2 regions of the Ornithinibacillus proteolyticus genome follow, and region 1 is predicted to be linked to the other one. Evidence: a T-box and tRNA genes for the amino acid it is inferred to sense, from the RefSeq annotation. Region 1 holds a T-box; the other holds one or more tRNA genes.
What was found. A T-box is a leader RNA that pairs with one kind of tRNA and senses whether it is charged. The one in region 1 lies ahead of tyrS (tyrosine--tRNA ligase), so its partner is inferred to be a tRNA-Tyr.
Positions count from the first base shown of each region.

Region 1 (11,561 bases):
TTTGTATTCTACTAATAATTCGTGTGCTTTAGCAATGGAATCGGTTGGGCTTAAAGTCACAACATTACGATTCATTATTTCCTCAACATGCATTACAGACCCTCCCTAAAACTACGTAATTGGTATCGTTTTAGAAATCTAAGCTTTTCAAATTGGTTGATAGATGCTTCATCGACTTTCGAACCAATCCGTACCATTAAACAATTCGCTGGGTGTGAAATGATTTCTGGGTCATCTGTTGGAGCAGGTAGTAGCCCACCAGAAGCCATCATTTTTTCCATTACTTTGCGATATTCCCAAATGCTTAAATTGGTTCCTTTTAAATCCCAGTGCCAATAATATTCCGTCGAAATAACAATATAATGTTCCATAAAAGGATCCAACATGGAAACATGGAGGAGATTAGAAGCAACTTTCCCCCCTCGATAGTCTGGAATTACTTCTATAGCCCCTAGTTCAATCAAATTAGTCATTTGAAAGGTTGACCATCTTTCTAAGGGGTCTGGGTAAAGGTAGGTTACATAACCAATAATGGTATTCTGTTCTCTAGCAATGATAATTCGGCCATCAGGTAAATCAGCAATACCCATCAGTGCTTGCAATTGGTTAGGTGCCGGGCGAAAGGAATTTAAATCTGGATGAAATTCGTACCTAGCTAACTCTGATGAGGAGATAGGTCCTTCAATAATGAGTAACTTATCTTTTACTTGATGTTCTATTTTGTTATACGTTTTGATATGCTCCATGTTTTCACCACCGAATTATCTTGTTACATTATATTATACAGGATTATCGTTGTAATTTTTAGTCTTTTCTTGAACAAAAAAGAAGAAGGGGCAGGTTTTCTTTTAGTGGGGAATATCTGTGTTATACGTTACCTGGAAAGGGACTGTATTTGTAGTTTATCTTACGTGATTAATCTACATGAAAAAAAGCTTGTAGAGAAAAGTCACGTACTCTCTACAAGCTTGAGTTGAAGGGTTAACCTTCGTTCTCACCATCACCTGGAGGTTCTTCCTCTCCGGGATCTTCAGGATTATTTGGATTTGGTTCGGTATTATCTCCGCCACCGTCTACAGGTTCTTCTTCATCACGAGGATTCGGTTCTACCGGGTCTTTAGGTGTATTTGGTTTTGGATCTTTTGGCTTATCTTTATCCTTATTATCTTTGTTATTTGGTTTGTTAGGTTTATCAAGTTCTTCAGGTTCCTCGAAATCACCTATTATTATTTCATCAGAAGCTTTGGATTCCAGTCCAAAGTAATCTACTGCTTTAACGTGATAGACACCTGTACCACTGGGCAGGGTGAATTTCGTTTCGATTGAGCTACCGATTAGCTTGAATGATTCACCAGGTTCATTAGCACGAAAGATGCGGTATCCCACTACATCCTTACTAGAAGAAGCATTCCATGTTAAGTTCCTTCCACTGTTTTTCAGTGAACTTGGTGCTTTTGGAGCAACCCCATCATCATTTATCGTAGAGTTAAACCCTTTGATATTTGGTATAGTTATTTTCTCCCATGCTTCTCTTCGAATGGAAGGGAATAACTGCCTAATATCTCTTAACTTATCGTATTGATTTCGAATTAGCCATTCAGGATTAAATGATAGTCCATCGTCTTGAATGAATTCTTTCGGTGTATTTGGTCCTGCCAGTACGGCTTTCCCATCCACTAACACATAAGATCCTCGACTTAAACTATCATCTACTTTTGTTGGAACAAATTTAGCATTAAATAGATCACTTGAAACAAGTCCAGCCTCATTACATAGATCAGATGGAAGCATTCCGGAAGTGGCACAATAGCTACGAGAAACGATGCCATCTGGTCGTTGAAACTTCTGTGAAGGTGCTATTAAATCAGGATTTATATCAGAAGCTGCATTAATCAGCTCTGCCCATAATTTTAGATTACGATTGGTATGGTGTAGCTCACAGCTATCACATACTAGAGATTGGCCAATTCTGTATCCTAGCCATGCACCCATTGTAACGTTTGGATTTGATCCAACGAAATGGACATCATGTGTATGTTGTGATGTACCAGTTTTACCTGCCCAATCAACATTTTTATACTTTAACTGGCCTGGAAGATAGGAAGCTGATCCTTGCTTCACAACATCTCTCATCATATCAAGTGTTAAATAACTCGTCTGAGGAGAAAATACTTCGACAGGTTCACTCTTATGCTCGTAAACAACCTCTCCATCTTGCGTAGTAATTTTCTCAATCATATACGCATCGACAAAGTTACCACCATTTGCAAATGTAACATATGCATTTGTGTTTTCTTCGATTGTTATACCAGTTGATGTCCCCCCAATAGCAAGGGCTTGGTGTGCATATTCATCATCACCGATAGATGTAATACCCATTTTGCGAAGATATTGCTCAACTGGATTATCATTCATTATTTGTGTATAGACTTTTATAGCAGGAACATTATAGGAATTCATTAAATGATTCCGAACCGGTAAAATACCATGATAGCTATTGTCGAAGTTCTGTGGAGTCCAACTACCCCATGATGTTTCAACGTCTGCAATCGGTGTACCTGGCTGAATGATTCCTTTTTCCATAGCTGGAGCATACACTAATAATGGCTTCATTGTACTTCCATTTGATCTCTTTGCTCTAGTAGCATAATTTAATTGGTTATCATAGCTATAGCCACGTCCACCAAGAAAACTAATGATTCTACCAGTTGAATTTTCGATTAATTCCGCAGCTGCCTCTACTCGTTGGCGTTCAATTACTTCACCTGTACTAGGATCGACAACCTGCTTTGTTGAATCAGGTCCATAATATTTAAAGTTCTTAGCAACTTCTTGCCAAGCATCATAGATATCCTTATCAATCGTCGAATGGATATTATAGCCATTTCTACGTAAGTCTCGATTGGCTAAAATGGCATATTCTTCTTTAAGCTCATGATCCTCATCTAAATCTTCCTTCGAGTAGCCATCCTTTTCAGCTAACACATAGGTTAAGATTTCACTAGCTCTTTCTTCTAATTCAATCGTCAAATGTGGGTATTTATCAAGTGGTGATTCTGATTCTGTTACAAAGTCTTTTGTAATATCATACTTTAGTGCTTCTTGATATTCCTTGTCTGTTATTTTCCCTGATTCATACATTCGACTAAGCACGACTTTCATACGATTAACTCCAGGAGCTAGCCCTTCCTCATCCTTTAATCCGCCACCACTTTTATATGGTGTGTAATAAGAAGGACCTTGTGGGAGGCCGGCAAGAAATGCAGCTTGTGGTAAGTTTACCTCGTCTGCATCGACACCAAAGAGTTCCCTTGCAGCAGTTTGAACACCTGCGATATTCCTACCATTAGCACTGCGCCCATAAGGGATAATATTTAAGTAAGCCTCTAATATCTCATCTTTACTAAAGAACTGTTCTAACCGCATAGCTAGTAATATTTCTTTTGCTTTTCTATCAAACGATACTTCATTTGTTAAAATCTGGTTTTTAATTAATTGTTGTGTTAATGTACTACCACCAGATTTCATATTAGAGTTGGTAAACTCTTGGACTAAGGCCCGAATGATGGCCTTTGGTACAACCCCATTATGCTCATAGAAGAATTCATCTTCTGTAGCCAAGACAGCCTCTATTAAAGTAGGGGATATATTTTCTAGTTTTGTTTCTTCACGGTGAAGATCAGATTGAATATCACCGATATAAATATCTCCTGCAAAATACAGCTTGGAAGTTTCTTCATAGTCATAGATATCTTTTTCCATACTTTCGTATGATCTAATTGGTTCGTCTTTTACAAGAGAAGCAAAATATCCAAACCCGATTCCTGCACCTAAAAACATTCCAATGGTCCCTAATATGATAAAAAATAAGATAACATTCCAGATAACATCATATGTAATTCGGGAAACACGTTGGATTTTTCCAGTGTTCCAAACCGTTTTTACCTTGGTTCCAACATTTTGAAAAAAGTGTTTAAAATCCACGATAAAACCTCCTATTATTCCAAGCATTATTATAGCATAGTAGAAAAAGAGTAGGTACTGTAATTTAAAAAAACGTTGCATTTTTGAAATATATTTTATATGATATGTATAATACTATATTTGAAAGCAATGAAGGAAACAGTAGTATTGCAAATCCCTTTCCAAGAGAGCTGGTGGTTGGTGGGAACCAGTAAATATTTGCATGCGAATTACAATTCTGGAGCAATCTTAATGAACCTAATAGGTGAAATTAAGACGGTGAAAGTCATCGTTAACAACCCCAAAGTGGCAGAATTCTGCAACAAGGGTGGTACCGCGTGTTTAACTCGTCCCTTATTTACATAAGGAATGGGTTTTTTTGTTTTTTAAAAGAAAAAGTTGGAGTGTGAGTAAAGATGCATATTTTAGATGAATTAGAAAAAAGAGGGTTAATTAATCAGGTTACCGATAGAGAAGGGTTAGAAAAGCATTTAGCTGAAAATGAAGTAACATTATATTGTGGTTTTGATCCAACTGCGGATAGCTTACACATCGGACATCTTGTACCATTAGTGATGTTAAAACGATTCCAAAAGGCGGGACATAGACCGATTGCTTTAGTTGGTGGCGGTACAGGAATGATTGGTGATCCTAGTGGTCGTTCAACAGAGCGCTCTTTAAATACGGAAGAAGTAGTAAAAGGTTATAGTGAAAGCATTAAACAACAAATATCTAAAATTCTTGAAGTAGATCAGAACGAGAATGAAGTAGTAGTTAGAAATAACCATGAATGGTTGGGGAGCATGACGGTTATTGATTTCTTGCGTGATGCGGGTAAGCATTTTGGTGTAAATTACATGCTTGCTAAGGAATCTGTTTCTGCTCGTATAGAACAAGGGATTTCCTTTACAGAATTTAGTTATATGATTTTACAATCTTTAGATTTCCAACAATTATATACACGAGAAAATTGTACATTGCAAATTGGTGGAAGTGACCAATGGGGTAATATTACAGCTGGTATGGAATTAATCCGTCGAGCAAGAGAGAATGAAGAAGATGAAGTGAAGGTATTTGGTCTTACAGTACCACTAATTACCAAGGCAGATGGAACTAAATTTGGAAAAACTGCTGGTGGTGCGATTTGGTTAGACCCAGAAAAGACGAGTCCATATGAGTTCTATCAGTTCTGGATCAATACGGATGACCGCGATGTAATGAAGTTCTTACGCTACTTTACGTTCTTGAATGAAGAGGAGCTACATGAGCTAGAGCAAGAAGTAGAAAATCATCCAGAAAACCGAATAGCTCAAAAGCGATTAGCTGAAGAAATGACTAGAATGGTTCATAGTCAAGAAGCGGTTGAACAAGCACAGAAAATTACAGCTTCCTTGTTCAGTGGAGATTTAAAATCACTTTCTGCAAGTGATATTGAACAAGGTTTTAAAGATGTTCCTTCATTCCATACAGATAAGGAAGATATAGGCATTGTTGATTTATTGGTGAATGCTAAGATTTCATCATCTAAACGACAAGCTAGAGAAGATGTTACTAATGGTGCTATCTATATTAATGGGGAACGACAACAAGATCTTCAATATGTTGTTTCAGAAGCAGATCGAATTGAAGGGAAATTTACGATTATTAGAAGAGGGAAGAAGAAGTACTTCTTGATTCAATATAACAATTAAGTAAAAGTTATGAACAAGATTTGGGTAGTGAATGTTGCCAGATTGACTACATGATGCCTTTAATAAGCTAGAAAAAACCAAACTAATTCAAATTCATGGATTTGATATTAGTTTGGTTTTTTCATTTATGTAAGAAATAGAGCTATTGATGGCTGCGGATATAGGCTTCTTCCTCTTCGGGAGTTAGGACTCCTGTTGCCCTTCCTATATTTCCACCTTGTAATTCCCAAATTGTATTATGGTCAACGTCTGCTGTTGTGAAATCTCCTTTAGCCCATTTTTCTAAAATAGTTCGATAGATTTCCTCGTGTTTAAGTTCTGTTTGATCAAGACCTTCAAGTAACCACTGTATTCTCTCGGGCGTTATTTGATAAAAGCCCCATTTTTGCTCAGCCTTTACTTTTTGGTGACTCATTCCATGGATATATTCTTGATAGTCAGCGTCGGTCAATTGATCTGCTGTTTTTCTTTGTCCAAATGGGTTTAATCCTTGTTCCTCATAGGACGCTGCTTGTTCTTCTGTAATGGTACCACCTACCGATTCTCGAATGTCTTCTAAGGATTCAGATACATTTGTTTCATTTTTGTCAGTGCTTGCCTCTTTCACATCAGATAGAATTAAAAATCCAAAGTATCCAAGAATGGAAATAGCAACAATACATAAAAAGACTATCAATTTATTCATACTACTTAAAACCTCCTACTACCTAGTTTATTACAGGAGCACTTAAAAATAAATATTCAATTTTCAAAAAAGTAATCCGCTAAGGAGGGGAGGACTTGCATAAGGGGAGATTATAGCGATAAAAAAAACCCTGAAATTTAGTTAAGATACTAAATCTCAGAGTTTTTAAGGTTATTAACGAGAATAGAATTCTACGATTAATTGTTCGCTAATTTCAGATGGTAATTCAGAGCGTTCTGGTAAACGATTGAATGTACCTTCTAATTTGTCAGCGTCAAATGTTAAATATTCTGGTACGAAGTTTGTTACTTCGATTGCTTCTTTCACGATATCAAGGTTTCTTGATTTTTCGCGAAGACCAATTGTTTGACCAGGTTTTACTAGGTAAGATGGAATATCAACGCGAGATCCATCAACTGTCACGTGACCGTGGTTTACAAGCTGACGAGCTTGTCTACGAGTACGTGCAAGACCTAAACGATAAACAAGGTTATCAAGGCGAGATTCAAGAAGTACCATGAAGTTTTCACCATGAACACCTTTCATTTTACCAGCTTTATCGAATAGAGTGCGGAATTGACGTTCGTTCAATCCATACATAAAGCGTAGTTTTTGTTTTTCTTGTAATTGAAGACCATACTCAGAAAGCTTTCTGCGTTGGTTAGCTCCGTGTTGCCCAGGAGCATAAGGGCGTTTATCTAGCTCTTTGCCAGTTCCAGTTAATGAAATGCCAAGACGACGTGATTTTTTCCATACAGGACCAGTATATCGTGCCATAGGACATTTCCTCCTTTTTATTTTATTTGCATAAAATAAAATTCCAACCGTGATCGCGCCAAACGCCATTATGTTTTCATGTACCATCGCTCCAGCAGCTGAGAGTTACGCGATACACCTCGTTATGAGGAACAAAATGGACAGATTGGTGATTCACTTAGGCTGCCTTATTATTTTACACAAAGAATAGTATATAATTTTTTTGGAACTAAGTCAATGATTCTTTTAATAAAAAGGTTGAATAACGTGCTATTTCATATGATAAAATGGTAAATTTAAATCAATATATTATATAATAGCAATAAATAAAATCCTTTGATAGGTGATTATGATGAATATTAGCTCTATACAAGAACAAATCAAATTAATTAACTATAATTCACTTACTACTGTATCACCTACTGGTAAGGACAATTTCTATCAAAATCTATCCACTAGTTTATATAAATTACTGGATTTAGATTTTATTGGTATATACACCTATGATCAAAGTCACAAACAGCTTCAATTAGTAGCACATACGAATAATTCAGTTGAAGCATTTTCAAATAAAATTGCAGATCCTCATAATAAGTATTGGAATACCATTATACAGAATCAGACCTTCATGGAAATTGCCGAGGAGGATAATGTATTTTCATCCGCTAAAACGGAAGAGACTACGATAGCTGTTCCGATACAGCCATCATGTGGTCCGGCTGGAATGATTGTACTAGGTATAGATTCTAAACAAGGGTTAGTGGATGAGCTTTTAATCACGATCAAAGTGGAGCTAGAAAGGTCGTTTACAGTTGTAAATGAAGTCATCCAATCAAAACAAAATGAAGAAAAATACCAAACGTTATATGATATTACGTCTACATTTTTAGTTTTAAATAATAAGACAGAAATATATACAGAAATTATCTCTAGCATCCGTCGTATTTATCCTGACTATGCATTTTACTTATTATTAGCGCAGGATCATGATGAGACATTAGGTTTACCTATAAGGGCAATTGAATTCAGTGACGATTCAACAAAACTAGCTAGCTCTCAGGCCTTTTTAAAGGCGGAAATTCAAATAGAAAACCTAATTCAGGAGAAAAACACGTGTATATATGCGCCTTTGAAGGGATACCAAGGGGTATATGGTGTACTACAAATTATTATCCCGATGATAATAGACTTTCCAGAAGAGGAGATTGCGTTTATTAGGAAGTTTGCTAACACAGCAGGAAAAGCTATCGAAAATACCATTTTATACCAAAATTCGAAGCATCTTGTATCCGATTTGCAATTGATTAATGACTTAACTCAACGATTAAACTCAAACTTAGATTTAACGGAAATAACGAGGCTTGTAAGAGATCAGATCATAAAAATCTGTAAACCTTCCGAAATAGGATTCATCTATAAAAAGCAGGAAATGGCACATCATTTTGAGGCAATTGATGGTAGTACCTCATTTTTTGAGACATTGGAAGGTCGTATGGTAATGCGTACGTTCGTTTCCGATATACTAAAACGTAAAGAAGCCATTTTTTCAGGAGAATTTACATCGAAGGATACTTATTTTCCTTATCACTCTGTAATGGCTTTACCGATGATTAATGCCGGTGAGGTAAATGGTGTTGTTATCGTACTTCATCACGATTCGTATGCATTTTCATTTGACGAGTTTAAACTATTACAATCCATCATTCGTCACTCTACATTAGCCTTTGTTAACACTATTCTAAAAGAACAATTACAAGAGGCAGCTTCAACAGATTACTTAACCCAGCTAAATTCACGAAATTACTTGGATGAAAAAATAATACAGCATATGAAAAGTGGGGAACTGGGGACATTAATTTTATTTGATATTGATAATTTTAAACAAGTTAATGATACATATGGTCACTATATTGGCGATGAAGTAATAAAGCAGGTAGCAACTATTATAAAGTCCAATATTGCGGACAGAGATGTTGCAGCTAGATGGGGTGGAGAAGAACTTGCTGTTTATCTACCTAATACGGAATTAAATGAGGGAGTTCAACTAGCTAGGAAAATAAATACCCAAGTAGAAAGCTTTACAGAACCAAGAGTAACGTTATCGGCAGGTGTTTCTTCTTGGACAAAAGCATCTGATGACTCGGCTAAGAACTTTTTTATTCGAACAGATAAGGCTCTCTATGACGCCAAAAACTATGGAAAAAACTGTGTCGTGAAATATAGCATAGATGAACAGGAAAAAGATAATCTACACGCTTAGTTTTGTAATGACTTGGATTATTAGAATTAAGCTTCGCATTGAGAAATCATTTAGCTGACTTCTAATTAAGAAAAAAAGGTTAGCGCCGTATGCTTTCTACAGATCGAAGTTAAATATCGTTCTCTTACATGTATTAGATAAAACAAAAAGAAGACACGCGCGAGGTACTTCCTGTGCGATGTCTTCTTTTTATTGCTTTTGTTACGCGGGGCGTCTTTCGAACCGATATGGACGAATAAATTATTGTATGAAACCTAAAGATATTTCGTTAATTCGGCAACAAATTTCTCCAAGTATTCTTGATCCGTTTCATCAAAGCGATTTAAAATCGGGCTATCAATATCAAGGACACCGAATATTTCACCATCTTTTATAATAGGAACAACAATTTCTGATTGACTGGCACTGTCACACGCAATGTGTCCAGGGAATTGATGAACATCTTCAATTCGTTGTGTTTTACGTTCTTTAACAGCAGTACCACATACACCTTTTCCATAACCAATACGAATGCAAGCTGGTAATCCTTGGAATGGTCCTAAAACAAGCTCGTCATCTTTCCATAAATAGAACCCCACCCAATTGGTTTCATCAAGAAATTGATTTAATAAGGCAGAGGCATTGGATAAATTAGCAATAACATCTGTTTCACCATCTACTAACGCTGATAACTGCTTAATTAATAGTTCATAATCTTTTACTTTATCACCAGAATATAAACTCGATTGAAACATAGATAAACATCCTCCCAAAAAATAGTTATAATTAATCCTGATGAATGAAGCAGGATAATTTATATTTCTGTCGTATTAATAATATATGAATCTAAATGATTACGAAAGGAGTTGGGTTCAATGAAAGATTCCCCTACTAAAAGAAAAGTAGTTGAGGCTGCTTCTTCACTTTTTTATCAAAAAGGATTCCATGGTACTTCTGTTCGTGACATCGCAGAAAAAGCCTCTGTTAATGTTTCCTCTATAAGTTATTACTTTAAAGGAAAGCAGGGATTATTAGAGTATGCTGTCTCACGTTATTACGAAGAATATTTAGCAATCATTGAAGCAACTCTTGAAGAATCAAGTGATGATACCCCTAATGAAAAATTGAAAAAATTAATACATAAAATTATACAATATAAACATAGTAACCTACAATTATCCTGCTTTATACATCGTGAATTATCCATGGATTCTGTATTTGTTCGTGAAATGGTTGTTACCTACTTAGCGAAAGAAAATTTTATTATTGGAAATGCATTCACCGCTGTAGTTAAAGGCGGTAACGTAGATAAACAAAAATTAGATCGGCAATTTTTACTGATGCAATTAAAAGGTATGCTTGTCACACCTTATGTTTTACATAATGAATGGCGGAGTCAGGTCGTAGGGGATTACTCGCATTCCTTATTTGTTACCAAATATGTTCAGACCATTCATCAATGGATTGATTATATAACCCAATAAGAAAGGAAAGAGGTTGGGACATAGCAAAAGAATTGAATATAAAACCGAATGATACACGATACTAGCTCCGAAATATACGTAGACTCCTGTGGGAGGAAGGGCAAGGTTGAGACTCCTAAAGAAGTAGCACGAGGAGGCTAAGGCAGCCGCCCGGCGGTAAAGAAGACACTGCGAGGTTCTCTCGAGCAGATGTCGACTTATGCTGTGATAAAGTGCAAGGTAGACACTGCGATGGTTTTATCGAGCAGATGTCGCCCCTGTGCTGGAAGCAACCGCAAGTATATTTCCGGAGCGGGATCCTTGCTCATCATACGGTTTTTACTTTAAGATTCATCCTTTTGTCCCAGCCTTTTTTTTCATTCTAGTGTACCTGAAAATTTGAAGGAATTATATAACTACTTTCATAATCTGACAAAAAATCACTTTTTTAATTGATTTTTTTAGCCAAAAATCGCGGATACATGGTATTATAATGATTATAGAAAAATAGCTTTACATGATAAGAGAATCATTTTTATATAAAGGAATTTCTTCTTGGGATTTTTTAGGGGGCTTTACTATGGAATATATTATTGGAATTGTACTTGTCATAATCGCACTAATTATTATAAGCCTTATTATGAGAAAGAGAATTTATGATTTAGTTGACCGCCTAGAGGGTTGGAAGCTAGATGTCATGAACAGAAATGTATCTGCGCAGTTAACAAGAATTAAAGCGCTAAATCTATCTGGTGAGACGCAAG
Region 1 covers NZ_JBCPXV010000028.1:35,557-47,117, forward strand. Annotated here, with positions in the region: gene AAIB49_RS13430 (acetoin utilization AcuB family protein) at 1-93, opposite strand, end outside; gene AAIB49_RS13435 (GNAT family N-acetyltransferase) at 93-746, opposite strand; gene AAIB49_RS13440 (transglycosylase domain-containing protein) at 982-3,984, opposite strand; T-box leader at 4,105-4,321, shown strand; gene tyrS (tyrosine--tRNA ligase) at 4,380-5,654, shown strand; gene AAIB49_RS13450 (DUF6241 domain-containing protein) at 5,797-6,339, opposite strand; gene rpsD (30S ribosomal protein S4) at 6,514-7,116, opposite strand; gene AAIB49_RS13460 (sensor domain-containing diguanylate cyclase) at 7,448-9,355, shown strand; gene AAIB49_RS13465 (GAF domain-containing protein) at 9,610-10,089, opposite strand; gene refZ (forespore capture DNA-binding protein RefZ) at 10,210-10,818, shown strand; gene ezrA (septation ring formation regulator EzrA) at 11,378-11,561, shown strand, end outside.

Region 2 (11,561 bases), on a different contig from region 1:
GTAGAGCAATCGGCTGTTAACCGATCGGTCGTAGGTTCGAATCCTACCTGTGGAGCCATTTTTATGTTTAATTTTCTATTATGCTTCCATAGCTCAGTCGGTAGAGCACCACCATGGTAAGGTGGGGGTCAGCGGTTCAAGTCCGCTTGGAAGCTCTTTAAAGCAGCTTAACTTCTAAATAAAGAGGTTAGGTTGTTTTTTTATTTGTTTCGTGAAGTATTCTGCGTAGAAGATTTCTATCTATTCTATAGGCATAATAAAAACTACCATACACTTTTCCAAAAGTCTGTGGTAGTTTTTTATTGGTCATATACTTTAGATAATGTATCTCATTATTTAATCAAAAATGGCTGTATAAGCGTAATTGGTGTTTCAGAAGGGGTTGTCACCTGTTTCTTCTCCTGAATTGATATAGCGCATTATAAACACCATAGATGGCTATGAATACAAGTAACCCAACCATACAAAGATTAAAATAGTACCAAAATCCATCTCCGAGAAAATTTAGCGGTGTACTGGTTGAAGGTGTTCTAGCTAAGAAAAGAAAATTGGCGTCAAAAATTGGATTGATAAAGAATCTGATAATTGCTGCATAACATAAAAGGTAAAGATAGGACTCTATTGTCTTTTTAAAGGTGATTTTTATCTTAGATGTTAGGACTAAAAATATACAAGCCCAGGATAAAATGAAATGGTGTATAAAAAACTGCCAAAATCGAAAATGAGGAAAACCATGGTGTAATTCTGGTGTTACAACCGCGAGGAAGGAGGGTACAATGCCGATGAATAGGATAACTTGAATGATTTTCTTATTTTTGGTTAGTGCAAGCATAGTAAGGATTCCCGCTATGCTACATAGTTGAAAGGGAAGGAATTCACGCGGATTCCAACTTCCGTTTAATATCCCCCATGTTTGGTAACTAAGTTCAGAGGAAACTAAGGTGATCAATAACCCCATCCTAAAAAAATTAGATGTCCTTTTATTGGTAATCCATTTGTTGGAGCAAATTAGTAGTAATACAACTCCAAAAATAAATAAGAATACCATGAATAGGTGGTGGATCCCCCATAAATGAAAAGATGATACTGCCTTACTAGCAAACCACTCTCCCATTCAAATCCCCCCTGTATTTCCTTATCTAAATAGAAAACAACGCTTACTAAAGCATTTTTAGTAAGCGTCTATGATTGATTATGGATTAGTAAAATTAGCCACCAATTATGTGGTAACCTGAATCGACATGTAGCACCTCTCCGGTTACACCACGAGAAAGGTCACTGATAAAGAATAGGGTAGCGTCTCCAACTTGGTCCTGGTCAACATTACGGCGTAAAGGTGCTTTTTCTTCCACCATGCCTAGTTTCTCGTTAAACCCAGAGACACCTTTTGCTGCTAAGGTCCGAATAGGTCCAGCAGATACTGCGTTTACGCGAATACCATGTTTTCCAACATCTTCGGCTAGGTATCTAACACTTGCTTCTAAAGAAGCTTTGGCAACTCCCATTACATTATAGTTAGGAATTACTTTTTCAGAACCTAAATATGTTTGCGTAACGATACTGCCACCTTCAGTCATTAGTTCTTTTGCTGCTTTTGTGACAGCAACTAAAGAAAATGCACTAATATCCTGTGCTAATAAAAATCCCTCTCTTGATGTATCGCTGAAATCACCTTTCAGTTCATCGCGGTTTGCAAATGCGACGGCATGGACAAGTCCGTGTATAACCCCAACCTTTTCTTTTATCTCATTAAAAGCGTTGCTTATACTTGCATCGTCCGCAACATCACAGGTAACGATGAGTTTAGCCTCGATATCATTTTGTTCTAATAACTTAGTTAGTTTTTTATACGATCTTTCTTGCCTGTTAGTAAATATAAGGTTTGCTCCAGCATTATGGAGTGATTTTGTAATACCCCATGCAATACTTCTTTCGTTGGCAACACCCATAACAACAATGTTTTTATCCTTTAATAGTTCAGTCATTTGGAACCTCCATTGTGATTAACTATTAGTACCTAACTATAATTTATCACTTTTTAAATGAAAAACCAATTTATTTCTTAATTTATTAATTTTATTAGGGGGATACTCCCTTGTGTATCAAGGGTTTTACGGGGGATGAAAATTTTTTATAAAAAAATATCATTTTTCTCTTTACAAAGTGTAGAAATCTGTATATAATAAAATTCGTTGACTGCTAAGACAAGTTGAATAAATGAACTGGCCCGTTGGTCAAGCGGTTAAGACACCGCCCTTTCACGGCGGTAACACGGGTTCGAATCCCGTACGGGTCACCATGTGGAGGATTAGCTCAGCTGGGAGAGCACCTGCCTTACAAGCAGGGGGTCGCAGGTTCGAGCCCTGCATCCTCCACCATTTAAACCTAGATAGTTCTTCACCATGCCGGCCTAGCTCAATTGGTAGAGCAACGAGCAATACTTCTACCGAATCAGCTACGAGTAACCCCGAAGCATACACATCCATGAATATGCTGGAAGATACAGGGGTCATCAGGCAAGCGTGATAAAATGAATAGGTGAGTTAATACCATGCCGGCCTAGCTCAATTGGTAGAGCAACTGACTTGTAATCAGTAGGTTGGGGGTTCAAGTCCTCTGGCCGGCACCATTTTTTTGTATAAAAACATATTAATATGTTAACTATATGGAGGGGTAGCGAAGTGGCTAAACGCGGCGGACTGTAAATCCGCTCCTTCGGGTTCGGCAGTTCGAATCTGCCCCCCTCCACCATTTACATTATTGGGCTATAGCCAAGCGGTAAGGCAACGGGTTTTGGTCCCGTGATTCCCAGGTTCGAATCCTGGTAGCCCAGCTTTTTTTATTTTCTGGGACTTTTTTATTTATGGAACACAAAGAAGCCGCCGATTATATAAAAACGCTCAGACTAACTTAGAACCACTTGATAACATGAGCCATTAGCTCAGTCGGTAGAGCATCTGACTTTTAATCAGAGGGTCGAAGGTTCGAATCCTTCATGGCTCATCATATAAATACGTGAAATCATGCAAGGTTACGATTCTTTCGTAACCTTTTTTTTTTATTTGCATTTTATACTGTTTTTTAACATAATAGATAGAGTAATTCTTTATATAAAATAAAGAATGAAACAAGTTCTTACTAAATAAATAGATACTATTAAAGGATGGTTGGTATGAGATCTTCTAGGATTCCTGGATTTTATAAAAGAACAGTTGAAGAACGAAGAGAGCTGTTGCAGGAGGCACTTGAGCTATCTGAAGATGACTTAAGCGTCTTAACATCACAGGAGGCATTACCAATCGATACTGCAGATAAAATGATTGAGAATGTTATAGGAACATTCCCACTTCCGTTAGGATTAGGATTGAACTTCTTAATTAACGGGAAAGACTATATAATACCAATGGTTGTTGAGGAACCATCAATTGTCGCTTCTGCAAGTCACATTGCTAAAATTGTAAGAGATGCAGGTGGTTTTAAAACAGAAGCTTCAGATAGAGTCATGATTGGACAAATCCAAGTAGTTGGTTGTCCAGATTTCGATGCTGCAAAGAATGTATTGTTAGAAGCTAAAAATGAATTAATAGAGGCAGCTAATGCTGCTTATCCTAGTATTGTAGCCAGAGGTGGGGGAGCAAGGGATTTAGATGTACGTATTCTAAATGATTCACCTGGTTCCAGCTACGGAACAATGCTTGTATTACATTTATATATTGATACATGTGACGCAATGGGTGCCAATATTATAAACACTATGGTTGAATCGTTGGCTCCGACAGTCGAAGAGCTTACGGCAGGTAAAGTATACCTACGTATTTTATCTAATCTTGCTGATCGCTGTGTCGCAAAGGCTACATGTGTTATCCCCCCTAAATTATTAACTACAGGCGAATACTCTGGTGAAGAAGTGCGCGATGGTGTAGTGCATGCATTTGAATTCGCAGACTCTGACCCATACCGGGCAGTAACACATAATAAAGGGATTATGAATGGCATTGATCCAGTTGTCATTGCGACTGGTAATGATTGGCGTGCGGTTGAAGCGGGAGCTCATGCCTATGCATCACGTTTTGGAAGTTATCGTTCCATGACGAAATGGTCAGTTGATCAGGAGGGTAATTTGGTAGGAGAATTAGAATTACCAATGTCTATTGGCACAGTAGGTGGAGCGATTCGTGTACATCCGATTTCACAATTAGCGCATAAAATGTTAAATATAGAATCTGCTTCCGAGCTTGCACAAATTATTGTTGCAGTAGGTTTAGCACAAAATCTCGGTGCTTTAAAAGCTCTAGTAACAGATGGAATTCAAAAAGGTCATATGGCCCTGCATTCTCGATCTGTTGCGATAGCTGCTGGCGCTACTGGGGAGATGATTGATATTATAGCTGAACAATTAGTTAAGTTAAAGGAAATCCGTGTAGGTAAAGCTAAAGAATTGGTGGAACAATATTCAAAATGAGTACAGAAAAACTAACAATCACAAATAAATTAATAACAACAGAAAAAAGTGGAATTGGAATTGCGAATAGCAAACTAATCTTAATTGGTGAGCATGCAGTTGTACACGGACAACCAGCAATCGCGATACCTTTTCCGTTAGTAGGAGTAGAATCTGTAATTGAATATCATAAAGGGCCAATTAAGTTCGATAGTACCTTTTATAATGGGCCGATGGATTCTGCGCCACTTACATTAGAAGGAATTGTAAACAGCATTCATGAAACCTTAAAATATTTAGGACTTCCTAAAGAGGACCTAGTCATTAAAATAAAATCCTCTATACCACCTGGAAAAGGATTAGGATCTAGCGCATCGGTCGCAATCGCTATTATTCGATCGTTATTTTCTTATGCAAATGTGACGTATACAGAAAGAGAGTTGTTACATTTTGCTAATATTGCAGAGAAGTTTGCTCATGGTTCTCCGAGTGGGATTGATACATTAACGATAACCTCGGAATCACCGGTATGGTTCGAAAAAGAAAATCCGGTAAGCTATATAAGTCCTGGAGAGGATTTTCATTTTATTGTAGCGGACTCAGGTCGTATTGGTGACACACGTTCAGCCGTGGAATCGGTTGCTCATCTTTTAAAGAAAGCTCCTAAGAAGATTCAGGCCAAAATTGAACGAATCGGGGAATTAACTCATTTAGCTAAACACGCATTAGAAAAGGCTGGTAAGAATTTATTAGGCCAAATGTTAAATGAGGCGCAAAAGGAATTAGTTGCGCTAGGTGTTAGTGATGAGGGACTAGATCGATTAATTAACTTTGCTCGTAAAGAGGGCGCGCTAGGTGCTAAATTAACTGGTGCTGGCAATGGTGGCTGTGTGATTGCGCTTGCCAAGAATGAGTTACATTCAAGGCAACTAGCAGAGAAGCTAAAAGAATTTGGTGCGCAAGCTGTTTGGCCATTTGTCTTAAGAAAACAAGATTAATAAGAAATGGCTTTGAAAAGGGGAACAGTCATGAAAGCAACTGCAAAGGCGCATACCAATATTGCATTAATTAAATATTGGGGAAAGCGTGATGAAGCATTAATTTTACCTACTAATAATAGTTTATCTGTAACGTTAGACGGATTTTATACGACAACAACAGTTTCGTTTAAGCCTGAACTAACAAAGGATACCTTTACCTTAAATGATGAGATGGTAGTAGGTGAGCAATACAACCGAGTAACGAACTTTCTTAATAAAGTTCGAGATATAGCTGGAAAGCAACTATATGCAGAAGTAAAATCGATAAATGCAGTTCCCACTGCAGCGGGTTTTGCTTCTTCTGCATCAGGCTTTGCTGCACTTGCAGCTGCTGCGACAAAAGCAATTGGGTTGAGCCTGACTGAATCGGAACTATCTCGTTTAACCCGCCAAGGCTCTGGTTCTGCATGTCGTTCTATCTTTGGTGGATTTGCCGAATGGCAAAAAGGGGAGATGGAAGACGGCTATGATTCCTTTGCTGTACCAGTAGCTCCAAAAGATCATTGGGACATTAGAATTGCTGCGGTGGTTCTCGATGCAAAAATGAAAAAAGTATCCAGCAGGTCAGGGATGAAGCGGACGGTTGAAACTTCACCCTTTTTTAAAGGATGGGTTGAAAGTATTCCATCTGATTTAGAAGCAATAAAACAAGGAATTCTGGAGAGAGACTTTCAAAGGGTTGGAGAAATTGCGGAGGCGAACTGCCTGAAAATGCATGCTACAACACTTGGAGCCAATCCTCCCTTCACATACTGGTTAGACACGACGATGTCTGTTATGCAAACTGTACAGGAATTACGAAGTACCGGAGTTCCAGCATACTTTACCATCGATGCGGGACCTAATGTAAAAGTGTTATACCTACCACAGGATGAGGAGAAGGTGCTCGAAACGCTTCGCAATATTTCAGGTGTAACAGATGTAAAATTAAGTCGAGTCGGGCAAGGAATAACGTATTTAGAGGATGAGGAGCTTGTCTAATTCAACCATAACGATTCAAGTCCCTGGAAAATTAATGATTGCTGGAGAGTTTGCGGTGCTTGAGCCTTATCACAAGCTAATTGCGATGGCTGTTAATCGCTTTGTATATGTCGATATACAACCTAGTGATAGGAATCAACTAACACTGGAAAAATTCCAACTAACTAACTTGAATTGGGTATTTACTAATGACCAGGTGAACATTGACTCTGAGGATAAACGTGTTGATTTTGTCCAAGAGGCAATGACGATCGCCTGTAAGTATTTAGCAGAGCGTGGAACTACTATCGAGAATTTTTCGCTTCGGGTAAAGAGCGAATTAGATGATAAAAGCACAGGGAAAAAATTCGGTCTTGGTTCTAGTGCTGCTGTAGTAGTTGGGGTCATAACAGCTATCTTGCAGTATCATATGAAAAAAACACCAGATCCATTACTGATATTTAAACTTGCTGCAATATCGCATATTGCAGCACAAGGTAATGGCTCTGGAGCGGATGTGGCTGCTAGTGCATATGGCGGAATTATTCAGTATTCCTCCTTCCAGGCAAGTTGGTTAAGAGAGAAATACAAAGAATCGGATACTTTATTAGAACTACTAGAAATGGATTGGAAATATTTATCCATTAAACCGGTAACGTTACCGGAACATATCCATATCCGTGTTGGTTGGACCGGTAGTCCAGCATCAACAGGAAATTTAGTAAATCAAATATTGCAATTGAAAGAACGTAATTTTAATAAATATCAGGAGTTTTTACGAGATAGTGAGGAAGCAGTTGAACACTTCCTAAAAGGAGTTCAAACGGAGAACCTTCCACAACTATTGCAAGGTATCAAACAAAACAGAGCTGCATTAGTAACGGTTGGAAAAGAGGCGCAAACAGAACTAGAAACATCTATGATAACACAATTATGTAATCTAGCTGAAGAACTAGGAGGAGCTGCAAAGCAATCCGGAGCCGGAGGCGGTGACTGTGGAATTGCTTTTATGCCATCTATAGAGAGCGCTAATCACTTAACCCATGTTTGGGAAGAAGCAGGAATTATTCCATTAGAACTTCAACCGTATTTTAATGGAGCTACCTCTATAGAGAAAGCATCGCCCTAATGTGGCGATGCTTTCTTTCGTGGATGGAGCATGAATAAATATTCGAAAAATTGTCGAGTTGAGTCGTTTTTATAATCTAAGGTAAAATAATATTATATGGAGGTGGCTTTTTATTATGAAAAATAAAATATCTTTAATCGGTGTCCCAATGGATTTAGGACAAAGTCGTCGTGGAGTAGATATGGGACCAAGTGCACTTCGTTATGCTGGCGCAATTGAGCGCTTACAAGATTTAAACTATGATATTCATGATTTAGGGGATATATCGATAAATCGTCCAGATAAATATGAGGATGGAACGAAACTTAAAAATTTAGAGCAAGTCATAGAAGCAAATGAAACATTAGCGGAAATGGTGGATGCAGAAATAACTAAAGGTAGGTTCCCTCTAGTGTTAGGAGGAGACCATAGTATAGCTATTGGAAGCTTGGCTGGAATCTCCAAGCATTATGAGAATTTAGGGGTAATTTGGTATGATGCTCACGGGGATTTGAATACGAGTGAAACATCTCCATCTGGAAATATTCACGGTATGCCACTTGCTGTCAGTCTAGGACTTGGACATGAAAGACTTACCAATCTATATCAATACGCTCCTAAGGTGAAGCCAGAAAATATCGTAATAATTGGCGCAAGGTCATTAGACCCTGGAGAAAGAGAATTAATCCGTGAAATGGGTATTAAAGTATATACCATGCATGAAATCGATCGAATGGGAATGTCACGAGTAATGGATGAGGCAATAGAATATTTGAAAGATCGTACCGATGGTGTTCATCTAAGCTTGGATCTTGATGGATTAGATCCGACGGAAGCACCAGGTGTTGGAACTCCTGTGTTAGGTGGTATGACCTATCGCGAAAGCCATTTAGCAATGGAAATGCTTGCTGAATCGGATTTGATTACTTCTTTAGAGGTAGTGGAGGTAAATCCAATAATTGATGAAAAAAATAAAACAGCTACATTAGCTGTTGGATTAATGGGATCATTATTTGGTGAAAAACTGAAATAATCTATTAACTAAAAAGGCATTAATTTAAATTAAATTAAATTAAATTGATGTCTTTTTCTTTATTAGATACATCACTTAATTGATACTGATTCAATAGATTATCCAATTTTTTACTCGTTTCTACGACTACTTCTGAGGTTAGTTTATATTTATTACTCAGTGTAATCATCTCTTTACGGCATTGCTCAATTTCTTGTAATAAAAGTTTATCCATGTTTTTTCCCCCTATTACTATACATTAAACTATATTACCCGAATAATTTACCGTTTTGCAATAGTAAATTAAGAAAAATCCATATTTTTTACCGATTATGCGTTATAATGGTATGGAAAAAGTTTACTAATGTTTATTTGTTCTTGCTATCCATGATTTAATGTGATGTGTGCAAGGATAAATAGATTGTACGCACACGATAAAAAAATGGATGAAAAGCGGAATTTTTTATAAAAAAAGTGAAACCTTTTTAGTTTTGATACGTAAGGTTTAATACCGCATCAGGCGGAGGTACATGGAATGGAATTGTTAATTAAAGATAAAATTAAACAGGTCAAAAAAGGGGATCAAGCTGCTTTTGAAGATGTTATCTTGTTTTATCAGGATAAGATTTATCAACATTGCTATCGAATGCTAGGAAACGCACATGAGGCAGAGGATATTGCTCAGGAAGCTTTTATCCGTGCATATATAAATATCCACTCCTATGATGAACGTAGAAAATTCTCAACATGGTTATACAGAATTGCAACAAACCTAACCATTGATCGTTTACGAAAACGAAAACCCGATTATTATCTTGATGCGGAAGTAAAAGGCACTGATGGGTTGGATATGTACTCGCAATTAGCTGCAGATGAAAAGCTTCCAGAGGATCAATTAGAGGGGCTCGAGCTTCAGAATTATATCCAAAAGCAAATTGCTGAGCTCCCAGCCAAGTATCGTAGTATAATAATGCTACGCTATTTAGAGGACTTCTCACTTCAAGAGATTAGTGAAATATTAGACATCCCGATTGGGACAGTAAAAACTAGAATTCATCGGGGGCGGGAAGCCTTACGTAAAAAGCTTCGTCATGTGTAAAAGGAGTGAATCCAGTTGGATTGTAATAAAGAAGCATTAGATTTAATGCATAAGCACTTAGATGGTGATATCACGAGGGAAGAAGAAGCCCAGCTAATCAATCATCTAGAGGGCTGTATGGCGTGTCAAAAGCATCTCCATGAATTAAAGAGAACCATTACATTAATTCAAAGTACTGATAAAATGAGCGCACCTGAGGGCTTTGCTAATAGGGTGATGCAGCAGCTACCTGTGGAGAAGAAACATGTGAGATACATGCGCTGGTTTAAGATGCATCCGGTATTAACCGCGGCAGCTATCTTTTTTATCTTTATGTTTACTGGATTAATATCCGCATGGGAGCAAGATTCACAGCTAATGGTTTCTAACCCGGAAAATCTTATCATTGAAGGACATATGGTTGTTGTGCCAGAGGGAGTCACAGTAGAAGGTGACTTAGTTGTTCAAAATGGTAATTTGAAAATTGATGGAACGGTGAATGGGAATGTTACCTTAATCAATGGTAAATTAGTCGAAGATAATGGACTAGATCAAAATGGTCTTATGGCTAATGCGGCAGGGGTTAATGGTGAATTAAAAGAAGTGAATCGCATTTTTGAATGGGTATGGTACCACATGCAAAATGTCTTTAAAGGTATATTTTCAATGGAATAGTAAAAACCTGGTTTGTAGAACCGGGTTTTTTTAATACGTTCTTAGGGAAAAACAAAGGTATAGCTACTAGCCGAATTTTGGAAATTGAGACTAGCTAAATGACGTATCGCGATATAAAATATGGTATAATGGAAACGGTATTTTCGCAGAAACTGTACATATGGGCGTTAATATCAGTTGTTATCTGACTACACAATAGATTCAGTTAATGAAGACGGGAAGATAATTCGATGTATAAAAGGAAGTGTAGACATGCCTAATGGGGATTTTGGTATATTAGACCTACTAAGAATAGGCGTAGATATAGGTCTCGTCTGGTATGTTCTATATAAATTAATCATGTTAATACGAGGAACGAAGGCAATTCAATTATTAAAAGGTATTGTTGTTGTTTTTGTTGTTCGTTTGCTCAGTATGCTATTTGAATTACAAACACTAATGTGGGCAACTGACCAGATAATTTCTTGGGGTTTTATTGTGATTATTATTTTATTCCAGCCGGAGCTTAGAAGAGCTCTAGAGCAAATTGGGAGAGGTAATCTTTTCTCTAGAAGTATGAAATCCGAAGAAGAAAAGTTTGAAAAAATGGTCACCGATATTGTTCATGCTTGTAATTATATGGCAAAACGCCGCATAGGAGCATTGATTACTATAGAACGCGAGACGGGTATCGGAGAATATGTTGAAACAGGGATACCGATTAATGGGAAATTAACGCATCAACTATTAACAAATATTTTTACACCGAATACTCCGCTTCATGATGGTGCAGTCATTATCAAGGATGATGAAATAGTTGCAGCGGCTTGTTACCTCCCATTATCTGAAAGTCCTTTTATTTCAAAGGAATTAGGTACCAGACATAGGGCTGCAATGGGTATTAGTGAAGTAACTGATGCGCTAACCATTGTTGTATCAGAAGAAACCGGTGGTATATCTGGTACGAAAAATGGAGAGCTTCGCAGAGAGTTAAGCCAAGATGGATTAAGAGATTTCTTGCTCGAAAATTTAACTCCTAGCCATCGTGCTTCCGAGAGAAAGGCTTGGAAGATAAGGGGGAAAAAGCGTGGATAATTGGTTCAGAAGCAAATGGTTTATCCGAGGTATTTCTTTAGGCTTCGCGATATTGTTGTACGTTTTTGTTTCGATTGAAGAGGCTGATACATCCAATGAAAGTCTTATCCCCAATCTCTTCGGTGGATCATCACAAACAGAAACTTTAACGGGGGTTCCATTGGACATCCTGA
Region 2 covers NZ_JBCPXV010000064.1:2,688-14,248, reverse strand. Annotated here, with positions in the region: tRNA gene AAIB49_RS18120 (tRNA-Asn) at 1-58, shown strand, start outside; tRNA gene AAIB49_RS18115 (tRNA-Thr) at 83-155, shown strand; gene AAIB49_RS20040 (YwaF family protein) at 386-1,114, opposite strand; gene fabI (enoyl-ACP reductase FabI) at 1,209-1,985, opposite strand; tRNA gene AAIB49_RS18105 (tRNA-Glu) at 2,225-2,299, shown strand; tRNA gene AAIB49_RS18100 (tRNA-Val) at 2,303-2,378, shown strand; tRNA gene AAIB49_RS18095 (tRNA-Thr) at 2,554-2,629, shown strand; tRNA gene AAIB49_RS18090 (tRNA-Tyr) at 2,668-2,751, shown strand; tRNA gene AAIB49_RS18085 (tRNA-Gln) at 2,762-2,833, shown strand; tRNA gene AAIB49_RS18080 (tRNA-Lys) at 2,931-3,003, shown strand; gene AAIB49_RS18075 (hydroxymethylglutaryl-CoA reductase, degradative) at 3,173-4,462, shown strand; gene mvk (mevalonate kinase) at 4,459-5,439, shown strand; gene mvaD (diphosphomevalonate decarboxylase) at 5,470-6,462, shown strand; gene AAIB49_RS18060 (phosphomevalonate kinase) at 6,455-7,570, shown strand; gene rocF (arginase) at 7,686-8,582, shown strand; gene AAIB49_RS18050 (aspartyl-phosphate phosphatase Spo0E family protein) at 8,617-8,796, opposite strand; gene sigW (RNA polymerase sigma factor SigW) at 9,097-9,660, shown strand; gene AAIB49_RS18040 (zf-HC2 domain-containing protein) at 9,676-10,314, shown strand; gene cdaA (diadenylate cyclase CdaA) at 10,567-11,388, shown strand; gene AAIB49_RS18030 (CdaR family protein) at 11,381-11,561, shown strand, end outside.
Region 2: it has a tRNA-Tyr gene. The T-box ahead of tyrS (tyrosine--tRNA ligase) is inferred to sense a tRNA for this amino acid. The anticodon was not compared.